DNA from 2 places in the Shinella sp. Sh6 genome. Region 2 is predicted to be linked to the other one. Evidence: riboswitches for the same ligand, from Rfam matches in the RefSeq annotation. Region 2 holds a riboswitch; the other holds the start of a gene.
What was found. A riboswitch is a leader RNA that binds a small molecule or an ion and turns the genes downstream of it on or off. The one in region 2 is predicted to bind S-adenosylmethionine.
Positions count from the first base shown of each region.

Region 1: it holds a riboswitch for S-adenosylmethionine, as region 2 does, so the genes downstream of both, ACZ5TO_RS00540 (O-succinylhomoserine sulfhydrylase) here and metA (homoserine O-acetyltransferase MetA) in region 2, are expected to answer to the same signal.

Region 1 is NZ_AP044005.1:109,259-116,692, reverse strand. Features, by position in the region: gene ACZ5TO_RS00565 (amino acid ABC transporter permease) at 1-335, opposite strand, end outside; gene ACZ5TO_RS00560 (transporter substrate-binding domain-containing protein) at 405-1,151, opposite strand; tRNA gene ACZ5TO_RS00555 (tRNA-Gly) at 1,373-1,446, opposite strand; gene ACZ5TO_RS00550 (LacI family DNA-binding transcriptional regulator) at 1,492-2,517, opposite strand; gene ACZ5TO_RS00545 (2'-deoxycytidine 5'-triphosphate deaminase) at 2,611-3,717, opposite strand; SAM riboswitch at 3,801-3,879, shown strand; gene ACZ5TO_RS00540 (O-succinylhomoserine sulfhydrylase) at 3,923-5,107, shown strand; gene apaG (Co2+/Mg2+ efflux protein ApaG) at 5,231-5,623, shown strand; gene ACZ5TO_RS00530 (Hsp33 family molecular chaperone) at 5,807-6,799, opposite strand; gene argF (ornithine carbamoyltransferase) at 6,995-7,434, opposite strand, start outside.
Region 2 is NZ_AP044005.1:3,391,390-3,398,823, forward strand. Features, by position in the region: gene ACZ5TO_RS16270 (prolyl-tRNA synthetase associated domain-containing protein) at 1-380, opposite strand, end outside; tRNA gene ACZ5TO_RS16275 (tRNA-Gly) at 598-672, shown strand; gene ACZ5TO_RS16280 (methyl-accepting chemotaxis protein) at 827-2,734, opposite strand; gene ACZ5TO_RS16285 (aldose epimerase family protein) at 2,880-3,896, opposite strand; gene ACZ5TO_RS16290 (N-acetyltransferase family protein) at 3,988-4,440, opposite strand; gene metA (homoserine O-acetyltransferase MetA) at 4,446-5,369, opposite strand; SAM riboswitch at 5,428-5,505, opposite strand; gene ACZ5TO_RS16300 (ABC-F family ATP-binding cassette domain-containing protein) at 5,627-7,434, opposite strand, start outside.

The DNA of each region.
Region 1 (7,434 bases), 550 kb from region 2:
TCGACCCCGTTCGCGACCACCGAGGCGATGAAGGGATGGACGAGATCGCCGGCAAGGATCGCGGCCGTCGCCAGCACGCCGGCAAGGCCGGCGGCCAGCGTCAGGCGCGGGCGCGCCGTCTTGCCGCGCGAGAGCACAAGAACCGCAAAGCCTGCGGAAAAGGCGACGGCGAGCAGCAGGAAGCCCGGAACCAAGGCCCCCGAGCCCGGCTCGATGCCGAGGATGGCGCGCAGCGAGCGCTGGTAATCGCTCGAGGAGGCGAACAGGTAGACGATGAAGGGCAGCGCGGCGAGGATCACCAGGTTGCTGGGCCTCACGCTTCTGACGAACGACATTGCGGCGGCCTCCGGCTGCGCGATCGGGGAAGACGGCCGGGAGCGTCAGGCGCTCCCGGCGGGGGCATCCTACTTGAGGCCCCAGTACTTGGCGACGAGCTGGTCGAGCGTGCCGTCGTCCTTGATCGCCTTCAGGCCCTCGTTGAAGGCGGCGACATTCTCGTCACCCTTGCGGAAGACGAGGCCGATCGGGTCGGATTCGAGGTCCTTGATGGAGGCGACCAGCTCGCCGGCGAATTCGCGCTCGTAGGCGGCGGCGTTCGCGCCGTTGATCACGACGCCGTCGACGTCCTTGTTCTTGAGCGCGATGATGGCGGCGCTGAACGTGTCGTAGGCGACGACGTTCTCCTTGCCGACGACGCCTTCGGCGACCTGCGCGTCCGTCGTGTTGGCCTGGGCGGAGAGCTTGCGGCCTTCGGCCTTGAACGTGTCGAGCGTGATGCCCTGGTCCTCGGCGCGCGTCAGCACGGCCTGGCTGTTGACGATATAGGGATCGGAGAAATCCATCGCCTTCTTGCGCTCGTCGGTGATCGACACGCCCGAAGCCACGAGATCGAAGCTGCCCTGGTCGAGCGCGGCGAAGATGCCGTCCCAGCCGGTCGTCACGAACTCGGCCTGGCAGTTGATCTTGGCGCAGATCGCGTTCACCACGTCGACGTCGAAGCCGACGATCTGGCCGCTTGCCGGATCGACGCTCTCCATCGGCGGCGAGGTCGTGTCGGACCCGACCTTCAGGAGCTTGCCGCCGAGATCGGCGGCGTGGACACCACCGGCCGCGAAGACGGCCAGCGCAAGCGTTGCAACGAATTTCCTCATCTCTTCCTCCTCAACCGTCGGCGCCGCCCCTCCGGCGAACGCCCGACAAATCCTTGGGGCCGCGCAGGCGCCGCCCCATCCTCACGAAAACGGTAACAAGGAATAAAAACGTTTTCAAGAAAAAATATAAACGTTTTTATTTTGCATTGCACCACATAAGCGAAAGGGACGGCGTAGGCGGGCAGCACCGGAAGGAACAGCAAAAAAGGAAAGGCGGCGGCTGGAGCGGGTAGCGGGAATCGAACCCGCGCGTTCAGCTTGGGAAGCTGACAGGCTACCATTACATCATACCCGCAGGGCAGCGCCGAGGCCGCACTCATTCAACAGTTCGCGAGGCGTGTCAAGCGAGGCGGTCGTCGGAGCGTTCGATCAGCTTGGGCATGATCAGCGTCTGGAGCGCTTCGGGGGCCTCGCCCTCCATGCGGCGCAGGATGTAGCGGCCGAGCAGTTCGCTCGGCTCGTGGATCGGCAGGAAATAGGTGGTGATCGGCGGGGCGAAATACTGGCTGACGTTGAGGTCGTCGGTGGCGTTGATCACCGCGTCGCGGCCATGGACGAGGCCGCGGGCGTGGAAGCCGGAGAAGGCGCCGAGCGCGGAGGCTTCGTTGGCGCAGATATAGGCGGTCGGCGGGCTTGGCAGGGCGGACATGGAGAGGACGCACTCGCGCCCGAAGGCCGGCGTCAGGTGGCCGTGCGCGACGAGCGCCGGGTCGAAGGGAAGGCCGGCCGCCTCCAGAGCCGCGCGATAGGCATCGAGGCGGGTGAGCGCATAGCTGAGGTCCGCCATGGGATTGACGAGTGCGATGCGGCGATGGCCGCGCCCGGCAAGGCGGGCAACCGAATGGCGGATCATCTGCTCGTTGTCGGCATCGACATAGGCGTGCGGGGCGTTGCGGATCGTCGTTCCGTAGGTGACGAAGGGAAAATCCGCCTCCTGCATGATGCGCACGCGCGGATCGTCCGCCCTCGTGCCGGAAACGATGATGCCGTCGGCCTTCTTCAGGGAAACGATCTGGCGGATCGTCTCGAGGCTCTCCTCGAAGTTGCGCACGGCATAGAGCGAGACACGGTAGGGGCTCTCCTCCAGCGCCCAGGAGATGCCGCTGAGGAGCTGGGCATATTCCACGCCTTCCCATTCGTTCTGCCTCGGGCCGGGCGCGGTCATGATGGCGGCGACCTGATAGGTCTTGCCGGTGCGAAGCTGCACGCCGTGCATGTTGAGCTGGTAGCCGACGCGCTCGGCGGCGGCGACGACGATGGCGCGCGTTTCCGGCCGCACCTGCGGGCTGTCGTTCAGCGCCTTCGACACGGTGGCGATCGAAAGGCCCGTTTCCTGCGCGATGGTCTTGATCGTCGGTCTTGGCATTGAAAGCTCGTCCTTGCGCCGAAAGCGGCGCAGTTCCTCGTCCGCGCACAATAAAAACGTTTAACTTTAATGTAAAGCGCCGAGCGCCCGGCCTCAGCCGGCGCGGAAGTGCTTGGAGAGCTTGAGGCCCTGCGCCTGGTAGTTGGAACCGAGGCCGGAGCCGTAGAGGCCTTCGGGCGCGCCCAGCATATGCTCGTAGACGAGGCGGCCGACGATCTGGCCGTGCTCGAGGATGAAGGGCACTTCATGGCTGCGCACTTCCAGCACCGCGCGGCTGCCGGAGCCGCCGGCCGGCGCATGGCCGAAGCCGGGGTCGAAGAAGCCGGCGTAATGGACGCGGAACTCGCCGACGAGCGGATCGAAGGGCGTCATCTCGGCCGCATAGAGCGGCGGCACATGCACGGCCTCCCGCGAGACGAGGATGTAGAATTCATCCGGGTCGAGGATCAGTTCGTTGCGGCCGCGGCTGAACAGCGGCTCCCAGAAATCGAAGATATCGTGCTGGTTCTTGCGGTCGACGTCGACGACCGAGGTATGGTGCTTGCCGCGATAGCCGATGAGGCCATCCGGCCCGGTGCCCTTGAGGTCGATGGAGAGCGCGATGCCGCCGCCCGAAACGTTCGGCGTTTCGCTGGCGACGAGCGTGTCGGAGGCATGGAGCGCAACCAGTTCGCTTTCGCCCAGCAGCGCATTGCCCTTGCGGAAGCGGATCTGCGAGAGGCGCGAGCCGCGGCGCACGACGATGGGGAAGGTGCGCGGGGAGATTTCCAGATAGAGCGGGCCGCAATAGCCGGCCGGAATCTTGTCGAATTCCTGTGCGCGGTCGGTGATGACGCGGGTGAAGATATCGAGGCGGCCGGTGGAGCTCTTGGGGTTGGCCGAGGCGGCAAGCTCGGCGGGCAGGTCGAGGCTTTCCATCAGCGGCACGATATAGACGCAACCCGTCTCCAGCACCGCGCCCTCGGCAAGGTCGACGACGTGCAGCTTCAGCCGGTCGAGCTTGTCGGCGACGAGATGGGAGGGGCCCGGCAGGAAGCTGGCGCGCACGCGAAAAGCCTTCGCGCCGAGGCGCAGGTCGAGGCTTGCCGGCTGGATCTGGTCGGCATCGAGCGCGGCCTCGCTTTTCAGCCGGCCGGCCGTAAACAAGCCGCGAATGGCGTGATCCGCCAGAATGCCCGTGCTGCGCGCCGCAGAAGCCATGACCCTACCGTTTCCCGTATGAATGGCCCCGCACAAAACCAAATGCGGGCAATTGACGCAAGCGCGGGCGCGCAGTAAGAGCAAGGTTATCCCGTGGTGATTTGGCCGGCCGGCTTGCAGCCACGTAAAACAAATAGCTAAAAAGGCCGGGTATCGAACCGGCCTGCTTACGCGGCCGGTTTTTTTGTTTGAAGGCGACGATCACATGAGCAAGTCCTGGCGTCCGGCAACCCAACTCGTTCACGGCGGCACCACCCGCTCCCAGCACGGCGAAACCGCCGAGGCGATCTTCCTCACGCAGGGCTTCGTCTATGACAGCTCGGCGGCGGCCGAGGCCCGTTTCAAGGGCGAGACGGACGGCTTCATCTATGCCCGCTACGCCAGCCCGACCAACGACATGTTCGAAAAGCGCATGTGCCTTCTGGAAGGCGCCGAGGATGCGCGCGCCACCGCTTCCGGCATGGCCGCCGTCTCCGCGGCGATCCTCTGCCAGCTGAAGGCCGGCGACCACATCGTCGCCGCCCGCGCGCTCTTCGGCTCCTGCCGCTGGGTGGTCGAGACGCTGGCGCCGAAATACGGCATCGAATGCACGCTGGTGGACGGCCGCGACCTTGCCAACTGGGAAAAGGCGATCCGCAAGAACACCAAGGTCTTCTTCCTGGAAAGCCCGACCAACCCGACGCTGGAAGTGATCGACATCGCGGGCGTCGCCAGGCTCGCCAACCAGGTCGGCGCCAAGCTCGTCGTCGACAACGTCTTCGCGACCCCCCTCTTCCAGAAGCCGCTGGACCTCGGTGCCCATGTCGTCGTCTACTCGGCCACCAAGCATATCGACGGCCAGGGCCGGTGCCTCGGCGGCGTCGTCCTCTCCGACAAGGCGTGGATCGACGAGCACCTGCACGACTATTTCCGCCATACGGGCCCGGCCATGTCGCCCTTCAACGCCTGGACGCTGCTGAAGGGCATCGAGACGCTGCCGCTGCGCGTCAAGCAGCAGACGGAGAATGCGAGCCGCCTCGCCGACTTCCTCGCCGAGCAGAATGAGGTCGCCCAGGTGATCTATCCCGGCCGCAAGGACCATCCGCAGGCCGATATCATCGCCAAGCAGATGACCGGCGGCTCCACGCTCGTCTGCTTCGAGCTGAAGGGCGGCAAGGACGCGGCCTTCGCGCTGCAGGATGCGCTGGAGGTCGTGAAGATCTCCAACAACCTCGGCGACGCCAAGAGCCTCATCACCCACCCGGCCACCACGACGCACAAGAACCTGACGGACGAGGCGCGCGCCGAGCTCGGCCTTTCTTCCGGCACGCTGCGCTTTTCGGCCGGCATCGAGGACAGCGAGGACCTCATCGAGGACTTCGCCCGGGCGCTTTCGAAGATCAAGGCCTGAGCCGGCGCCATTAAGGTAAACGACAAGAAGGCATCGGCCGGGCGGCCGATGCCTTCTTTGCATATTCTTGACGGCGCCACATTCCTGTAGAATAGCGGAATATAATCAGTTCAAGGCTTGCCCATGTATCGTGCGCTGACCCGCGACATCGAAGTAACCGTAGAGCCCTACTACCTGGCCGATCAGTCCGACCCGGACGACAGCCGCTATGTCTGGGGATACCGGGTCGTCATCGCGAACCATTCGGACATCGCCGTGCGGCTGGTGACGCGCTACTGGAACATCACGGACCAGAACGGCCAGGTCGACGAGGTCAACGGGCCGGGCGTCATCGGCGAGCAGCCGGTGCTCCGCCCGGGCGATACCTACGAATATTCCTCCGGCTGCCCGCTCGAAACGCCCTCGGGCATCATGTTCGGGCGCTACCGGATGGAGGCGGAGAACGGCGAAGCCTTCGACGTCGCCATTCCCGCCTTCTCGCTGGATACGCCGGGGCAGGTGCGGGTTCTGAACTGAAACCGGGCAGGATTGCCCCTCATCCGGCCTGCCGGCCACCTTCTCCCCGCAAGCGGGGCGAAGGAACCGAGCCTTGCCGTTTTCCTCAAATCGCTATCGTGACTGAAGGGCAAAGCCTCGCATCCTCCCCTTCTCCCCGCCCGCGGGGAGAAGGTGGCGGCAGCCGGATGAGGGGTGCCCTTTTTACTGCGGCAGCACTTCCGCCGCCTCGAAGCGGTAGGTCGTCGAGCAGAATTCGCAGGTGATCGCGATCTCGCCCTTCTCGTCCGCCGTCTCCATGATCTCCTCGGGGCTGAGGCCGGAGAGGACGCCCTTCAGCTTTTCGCGCGAGCAGGAGCAGCGGTCGAAGACCTGCTGCGGCTGGTAGACGCGCACGCCCCGCTCGTGGAAGAGGCGGAACAGCAGCCGCTCCGTGCCGACATTCGGGTCCGTCAGTTCGTCCATGTCGATCGTCTCGACCATGGCTTTGGCTTCCGCCCAGTTGTCGTCGTCGGCGATCCTGTGGCCGGCCTCATCGCCGTCGCCGCCCGGAAGGTCGGCCTGGCGCATGCGCTCGGGAGACTGCGGCAGGAACTGCGCGACGATGCCGCCCGCCCGCCAGCGATGGCGCGCCTTGCCGGCCTCGTCGCGGTCGTAGAGCTCGGCGGCAGCGAGGCGCACCTTGGTCGGGATCTGCTCCGACTGGCGGAAATAGACGCCGGCGATCTCCTCCAGCGTATGGCCGTCGAGCGGCACGATGCCCTGGTAGCGCTGGGTGTGCGGGCCCTGGTCGATGGTGAAGGCGAGGACGCCGCTGCCGAGAAGCTCGTGCGGCTCGGCCCTGCCGGCGGCGACGGCGGCCTTCAGCGCCTCCTCGTCGAAGCGGGCATAGGCGCGCACATCCTCGGGCGCCGAGAAATCGGCGACCAGCAGGTCGACCGGGCCGTCGCCCTTGGTCTGCACGATCAGCTTGCCCTCGAACTTCAGCGAGGTGCCGAGGAGGACGGTGAGCGTGATGGCTTCCGCAAGCAGCCGCGCGACGGGCGCCGGGTAATCGTGCCGGCCGAGGATGCCGTCGAGCATGGGGCCGAGCTGCACGGCGCGCCCGCGCACGTCGAGGCCTTCCACCTGGAACGGCAGCACATGGTCGTCGCCGGCAAAGCCGGGCTCGCCGAGTTTCAGGGCATTTTCCGCCATCATCATTCTGCTCCTTGCACGCCGCGGCGGCGGCCGGCCCCGGGGCCGGCCGCGCACGACAGCGTCTAACCGTGATTTCGCGCTCCCGACGCCGATCATTTCATACCGGGCGGGCATGCGCCAGAGACGGCGCCTTCCGGCGCCTTGCGATGGCCCCTAGATCGGGTGCGGCTTTCAGCTTTTCAAGATGCCCCGTCAGACGGCGCCGAAGCACCAGGCGAGGATCGACTTCTGCGCGTGCAGGCGGTTTTCCGCCTCGTCGAAGACCACGGACTGCGGGCCGTCGATCACCTCGTCCGTCACCTCCTCGCCGCGATGGGCCGGCAGGCAATGCATGAAGAGCGCATCCTTGTCGGCGCGCGCCATGAGCTGCTTGTTGACCTGGTAGGGCTGGAAGATGTTGTGGCCGCGCGCGCGGTGCTCCTGGTTCATCGAGACCCAGGTGTCGGTGACGACGAGGTCGACGCCGTCGACCACCGCATCGGCATCGTGGCCGAGCAGGATGTTGCCGCCGTTGTCGCGCGCCCAGTTGAGGATCCTGTCGTCGGGCTCCGAGCCCATCGGCACGGCCATCTTCATCGTGTAGCCGAAGCGGGCGGAGCCCTCGACGAAGGAATGCAGCACGTTGTTGCCGT
Region 2 (7,434 bases):
AGATCGGCATCGATGATGATCTTCACCTTGCCGTCCGTGTCGTTGATGACCCCGAAGGCGGTGACCGCGCCGGGGATGACGCCGAGATATTCCATCAGCTTTTCCGGCCGGCCGAAGGAGACGCGGCTTGCCGCGCCGATGACGGTATGGATGGTCTTCAGGTCCACCGCCGCATGCTCCTCGACGGTCATCAGGAAATAGTTGTCCTTCTTGTCCTTCACGAAGAGGTTCTTCGTGTGGCCGCCGGGAATCTCGTCGCGCAGCGCCACCGATTCGGCGACGGTGAAGACCGGCGCATGCTCCTTCGTGGCATGGGCGATGCCCAGCCCGTCGAGAAACTGGAAAAGGTCCTTGTCGGTCTTCGGCTGCGTCTCGCTCATGTCATGGTTCCCGGCAGATTGCTCCTGCCCGCTGATAGGACGTCGCCCGCCCGCGCGCAACCGCCCGGAAATCCGGGACCTGCAATGCGGCCGCATTTTTTTCTCCCAAATCCGGCATTTCCCTGTTGCATTTGAAAAATCCTTGGGCCATATAGCGCCCGTCGCCGCAACGCAGCGACCTTCGGCCAAGCGAACTACCCCGGGCCGATGACGATGAGCGGGTGTAGCTCAGGGGTAGAGCACAACCTTGCCAAGGTTGGGGTCGAGCGTTCGAATCGCTTCACCCGCTCCATTCTCTCCAAAGTTTCCAAGCCTCGGTTCTGCCCGAGGCTTTTGTGTTTTCCGGCTTCGGAATGAGCGGGTGCCGTTTGCGCCTTGTCTCAAGCGAAAACGGGCGGCGACCGTTTCTTGGGTCGCCGCCCGTTTCTGGTTCGAGCCGGAGGCTGCTATGCGGCGCGGCGGTGTCCCTGGGCCGCGGCGCGGGGTTCGGCGATGTGGAACTGCGAGAGGGCGGTCTGGAGCTGGGCGGCTTCGCCGGCGAGCATCTGGCTGGCGGCCGTGGTTTCCTCCACCATCGCGGCGTTCTGCTGGGTCATCTGGTCCATCTGGTTGACGGCCGTGTTGATCTCGCCGAGGGCGGCGGACTGTTCCTGCGCGGCACGGGTGATCGAGACGACGTGGTCGTTGACGCGGTTGACGAGGTCCTTGATCTCGGAGAGCACGTCGCCCGTCGACAGCACCAGCGAGACGCCGCCCTTCACCTCGCCGGCAGAGGCGTTGATCAGGGTCTTGATCTCCTTGGCGGCATTGGCCGAGCGCTGGGCAAGCTCGCGCACTTCCTGCGCGACGACGGCGAAGCCGCGGCCGGCCTCGCCCGCACGGGCGGCCTCGACGCCGGCATTGAGGGCCAGCAGGTTCGTCTGGAAGGCGATTTCGTCGATCACGGAGATGATCTGGCTGATCTTCTGCGAGGACTGCTCGATGCGGCCCATGGCGTCGATGGCGCTCTGGACGATCTCGCCGGACTTGTCGGCGCTGTCCTTGGCCTCCCGCACGATCTCCGACGCCTCGATGGCGCGGGTCGTGGAGGTCTTCACCGTGGTGGTGATCTCTTCCAGCGCGGCGGCGGTCTCCTCAAGCGAGGCGGCCTGCTGCTCCGTGCGGTGGGCGAGCTGGTCGGCAGCCGCCGAAAGCTCGCGGGAATTGCCGGTGATCGTGCCGGCGGTGGTGAGGATGCCGGCCATGGTGCTGCGCAGCGTCAGCATGGCGCCGTTGACGTTGGCCTGGAGCTCGGCGAAATCGCCCTGGAAATGGCCGGCCATTTCCTGCGTGAGGTCGGCATGGGAGAGCGAGGCGATGACGCGGCGCACTTCGCTGACACCCCGGTCGACGTTCTCGACGAGCTCGTTGACGCTGGTTGCGAAGCGGCTGAGATCCTCGTCCTCGTACGCCTTGGTGATGCGGCGGGAGAAATCGCCGGCGGCAGCGGCGGCGACGATGGTGCTGATGTTCGACTGCAGGTCCTTGCTCTGCGCCTGGAGGGCGGCTTCCTGCGCCTCCATCTCGCGCATCTGCATCTCGTTGGCGCGGAAGACGTCGAGCGTGCGGGCCATGGCGCCGATCTCGTCCTTGCGCTCGGTACCGGGGATCTCGTCGTCAAGCTTGCCGGCGGCGAGGTTCGACATCACGCCGGTAAGGCGCTGGATCGGCCGCACGATGCCGTTGCGGGCCAGCAGCATGCTCGCCAGCATGCCGGCGACGATGCAGACGAAGGCGGTGACGAGCAGGAGGGCCTGCGTGGTCGTCGAGCGCGAGATCGCGGCGGCGCGTGCGGTCGAGAGCGTCTCGGCGGAATAGGTCGTGTATTCCTTGAGCGCGACGGTGACGGCCTTCTGGCCTTCCAGCGCCTTGTCGAGCGCGGCGAGGACGGCGGCCCGATCCTGGCCCTTGTCGGAGCCGGCAATGGCCACCATGGCGCGGATATCGTCGAAATAGGGCATCAGCGTGCCGCGGATGCCCTCGAGCAGCTTTTCCTCGTTGGCGTCGGCGGTCGAGGCGATCTTCGGCAGGCGGTCCAGCATTTCCTTGGCGCGCTTTTCCGTCTCGGCGGCGAAATCGGCCGACTTTTCCGGCGCCATGGCGAGCTGGTAGGTCATGCGGCTGATGGCGATGACGTCGATGCGCAGGTCCATGGCCTCGCGGGCGACCTCCTCGCGCGCGCCGGTATCCTCCAGCGCCGAACCGAGCGAGGTAAGGCCCCGGCTGCCGACGGCGGCGATGGTGCCGGCGGCAATGCCCATCAGCAGAACGAGAAGCCCGACTTTCCGGGAAATGGAGAGATCCGAGAGTTTCATGGGAGACAGATCCTGTCAGGGAGACCGGCGCTGTCCTGGCGCGTTCAATCCCGCACAACCCGGCATCATTCCGGGTCCTTGCCTCGGGTTTTCCGTCAGAAAGGTTTCGATTTTGTTGCCTTGCAGCAAACCCGTGCCGGAAGGCTCAGGCCTTGCGGAACACGTAGTCCGTTTCCTGCCGCAACGTCTTGCCGGGGCGCAGCACCGCATCGGGGAAATTGCCGTGGTTGACGGCATCCGGCCAGACCTGCGTTTCAAGGCAGAAGCCGGCGAAAGGCCCGTAGTGCCGGCCGCCGAGACCGGGAACGGGAGAATCCACATAGGCGCCGGTATAGAGCTGCACGCCGGGCTCGGTGGTCGAGACCGACAGCGACACGCCGGAAAGCGGGCTGCGCACTTCGGCGACAGGGCGCTTTTCCTGCCGCGTGGCGGAAAGGCAGAAATTGTGGTCGAAGGCAATGCCGCCCTCCTCCGTCTGGCGGCGGAGCGGCGTCCAGTCGCGAAGGTCGAAGGGCGTGGCGGCGACGGGGCGGACCTCGCCGGTCGGGATGAGGTTCTCGTCGACGGGCAGGTAATGCTCGGCCGCAAGGCGGATCTCGTGGCCGAACGCATCGGCGCCGCCGTCGAGGATGAAATAGCTGTGCTGGCAGAGATTGGCCGGCGTCGGCGCATCCGTGTTCGCCGCATAGGCGACGGAAAGCGTGCCGCCGCCGGAAAGGCGATAGGTGCAGGCAATGGCGCAATTGCCGGGATAGCCGGCGCGGCCCGCGGGATCGGTGACCGTCAGGGTAACGAAATCCGGTCCCTGCGCCGCAATGCGCCAGTTCTGCCGCCCCGTGCCGTCGCTGCCGCCGTGCAGGTGCGTGACGCCGCGTTCGTTGCATTCGAGCCGATAGGCCGTGCCGTCGATGGAGAAACGCCCGCCGGCGATGCGGTTGGCGCAGCGCCCCGGCGTCGCACCGAAATAGGGGGAGTGTTCGAGATAGGAGGCAAGATCCTCGAAACCGAGCACGAGGGGCGCATCGTGGCCTTCGAGGCGAAGGTCCTGGATGACCGCGCCCCAGGTCAGCACATGGGCCGTGAGGCCGCCGCCCGCGATCGTGATGCGCTCGACCGCCTCGCCGGAGGCAAGGCGCCCGAAGATCTCATTTCCTGCACTCACGCCTGTCTCCCCCGTCCGGTCATCCGCGCGGCAACCTGCTGCAATTTTCTCCGGTCCGCAATCGGAAAAGTCATACTTTTTAGAATCCGCCTCAGAAATTCTTCTGGTAGACGATGAAGGGCGTCTTTTCGGCGATGCGGTCGTAGAGTTTTCGCGCGGTAGCGTTGAACTCCTGCGTCATCCAGTAGACCTCCGGCGCACCGGCCTCCGCGGCCTTGGCGTAGACGCCCTCGATGAGCGCGCGGCCGATGCCGGTGCCGCGCACGTCAGGATCGGCAAAGAGGTCCTGCAGGTAGCAGATATTGCCGAGCGTCCAGCAGGAACGGTGGAAGAGGTAATGCGCAAGGCCGACGGGCCGGCCGTCGAGCGTGGCGAGAAGGCCGCGATACTCGCCCTGCGCGCTCTCGCCCGTCAGCCGGGCGAAGGTGCTGGCATAGACCTCTTCCGGCAGCACCGTCTCATAGAAGGCGAGATAGGCGGTCCACAAGCGCCGCCATTCGCCTTCGTCATGCGTGTGCAGCGGGCGGATGACGACGCGGCTCATGAATATCAGGCTCCCGTTCCGATTTTCTGAAGGTCGTAGGGCGTCGTCTGGTAGATCTCGTTGATCCAGTTGCCGAAGAGCAGGTGCGCATGGCCGCGCCAGCGGTTCTGCGGCGTCAGCGACGGGTCGTTGTGCGGGAAATAGTTCTTCGGCAGCTTGATCGGCACGCCGGCCGAGACGTCGCGGAAATATTCGTCGGCGAGCGAGGTGGAATCGTATTCCACATGGTTGAAGATGTAGAGCCGGTTGCCCGCCTTCTCCTCGACCAGGCACACGCCCGTCTCGTCCGAATCGAGCAGGATCTCGAGCGCCGGCACCTTGCGGATGTCCTCGGTGCGGATCTCCGTCCAGCGCGAGACGGGCACCTCGAAATCGTCGGAGAAGCCGTTGAGATAGACCGAGGAGGGCTTGCGGTTGTGGTGGCGGTAGACGCCGAAGGCCTTCTCGTCCAGCGTGCGCTTGGGCACGCCGTGGAAGTGGTAGATCGCCGCCATTGCGCCCCAGCAGACATTCAGCGTGGAATGCACGTTGGTCTCTGTCCAGTCGAGGATCTGCTTCATCTCGTCCCAGTAGGTGACGTCCTCGTAGTCGAGGGTCTCCACCGGCGCGCCGGTGATGATGAAGCCGTCGAACTTGCGGTGCTTCACCTCCTCCCACGTATCGTAGAAGGAAAGCAGGTGTTCTTCCGAGGTGTTCTTGGCGCGGTGGCCGCCGACGCGCACCAGCGACAGTTCCACCTGCAGGGGCGAGGCGCCGACGAGGCGCGCCATCTGCACTTCCGTCTTGATCTTGTTCGGCATGAGGTTGAGCAGCCCGATCTGCAGCGGGCGGATATCCTGCCGGATCGCCACCGTTTCGGTCATCACCCTGACGCCCTCGTTCACGAGGGTTTCGAAGGCGGGAAGCGTATCGGGAATCTTGATGGGCATCTTTCACTCGATCGAAAACAAAAACCGGCCGCAACGATGTCACAGCCGGTCCACGGAAGGTTTTCCTCGCGCGGCCCTTTAGCGACTTGTTTAACGTGGCTGCAAGCCGGCCGGCCAAATCACCACGGTCTCCTTGATAGCGCTACTTCAAACGCGAATCAATCGGCGCGGCAAGGCCCGGACGCGGGCGGCATCCGGGCGGGCGATGGTCAAGCCCGAGCATGACGATAGAACGTACCGGATGACGGCAACGTCGTTCAGCCCTCCAGCTCCTCCCGCAGCATTTCCAGCTCCAGCCATTCCTCTTCCATCTTCGTCAGTGAGGAGCGCAGCTTTTCCAGGTCCGCGGCGAGCTTGTTGAAGGCGGCGGGGTCCTTGGTGAAGAGGGTCGGGTCGGCCATCTTCGCCTCGCGGGCGGCGATGTCCTTTTCCACCTTCTCCATCTCCTTCGGCAGGTTTTCCAGGGCGAATTTCTGCTTGTAGGAGAGCTTTGCCTTCGCCTTGTCCGCCGGGGCCGCGGCGGGCGCGGCATCGGAGGCCTTCGCCTTCTCGGCCTTCTCCGCCCTGCGCTTCTCCTCGATGGCGCCGCGGCGCTGGGCCATCATGTCGGAATAGCCGCCGGCATATTCGATCCAGCGGCCGTCCGGATTTTCCGGGTCGGCGGGCGCGATGGTCGAGGTGACGGTGCGGTCGAGGAAGTCGCGGTCGTGGCTGACCAGCAGCACCGTGCCGGCAAAGCCCGCGACGATCTCCTGGAGGAGATCCAGCGTCTCGATGTCGAGGTCGTTGGTCGGCTCGTCGAGGATGAGAAGGTTCGTCGGCCGCGAGAGGATGCGCGCCAGCATCAGCCGGGCGCGCTCGCCGCCGGAAAGGTTGCGGATCGGCGTGCGGGCCTGCTCGGGCTGGAAGAGGAATTCCTTCATGTAGCCCGTCACATGGCGCTGCTCGCCGTTCACCAGCAGCGTCTCGCCGCGCCCGTCGGTGAGATAGTGCGCGAGCGTGTCGTCGAGGTTCAGGTCCTCGCGGCGCTGGTCGAGCGTGGCGATCTCCAGGTTCGTGCCGAGCTTCACCGTGCCGCTGTCGGGCGCAAGCTGGCCGGTCAGCATCTTCAGGAGCGTCGTCTTGCCCGCGCCGTTCGGGCCGACGAGGCCGATGCAGTCGCCCCGGTGCACGCGGATCGAGAAGGGTGCGACGATGGTGCGCGCGCCATAGGCCTTCGTGATCTTCTCCGCCTCGATCACCAGCTTGCCGGATTCCTGCGCATCGGAGGCGCTCGCCTGCACGCTGCCCTGCGGCCCCTTGTGGCCGCGGTAGCGGGCGCGCAGGTCGTGCAGTGCGCCGAGGCGGCGCATGTTGCGCTTGCGACGGGCCGTCACGCCGTAGCGCAGCCAGTGCTCCTCGCGCTCGATGGCCTTGCCGAGCTTGTGCTGCTCCAGCTCTTCGGCCTCCAGCACCTCGTCGCGCCAGGCCTCGAAATGACCGAAGCCCCGGTTGAGCCGGCGCGACTGGCCGCGGTCGAGCCAGACGGTGGCGTTGGAGACCTTTTCGAGGAAGCGGCGGTCGTGCGAGATGACGACGAGGGCCGAGCGGGTCGATTGCAGCTCGCCTTCCAGCCATTCGATGGTCGGAAGGTCGAGATGGTTGGTCGGCTCGTCGAGAAGCAGGATGTCCGGCTCCGGCGCCATGACGCGGGCGAGCGCCGCCCGGCGCGCCTCGCCTCCCGAGAGCGACTTCGGGTCCTCGCCGCCGGTAAGGCCGAGATGCTCGAGCAGATAGGTGACGCGGTAGGGATCGTCGGAGGGGCCGAGGCCCGCTTCCGCATAGGCCGCGACCGTGTCGTAGCCCTCGAAATCCGGCGCCTGGTGCAGGTAGCGGATCGTCGCGGACGGATGGCGGAAGACCTCGCCGGACTGCGCCTCTGCAAGGCCGGCGGCGATCTTCATCAGCGTCGACTTGCCCGAGCCGTTGCGCCCGACGAGTGAGATGCGGTCGCCGGGCTCCACCTGCAGGCTCGCGCCGGCAAGCAGCGGCGTGCCGCCGAAGCTGAGGAAGATATCGTCGAGTT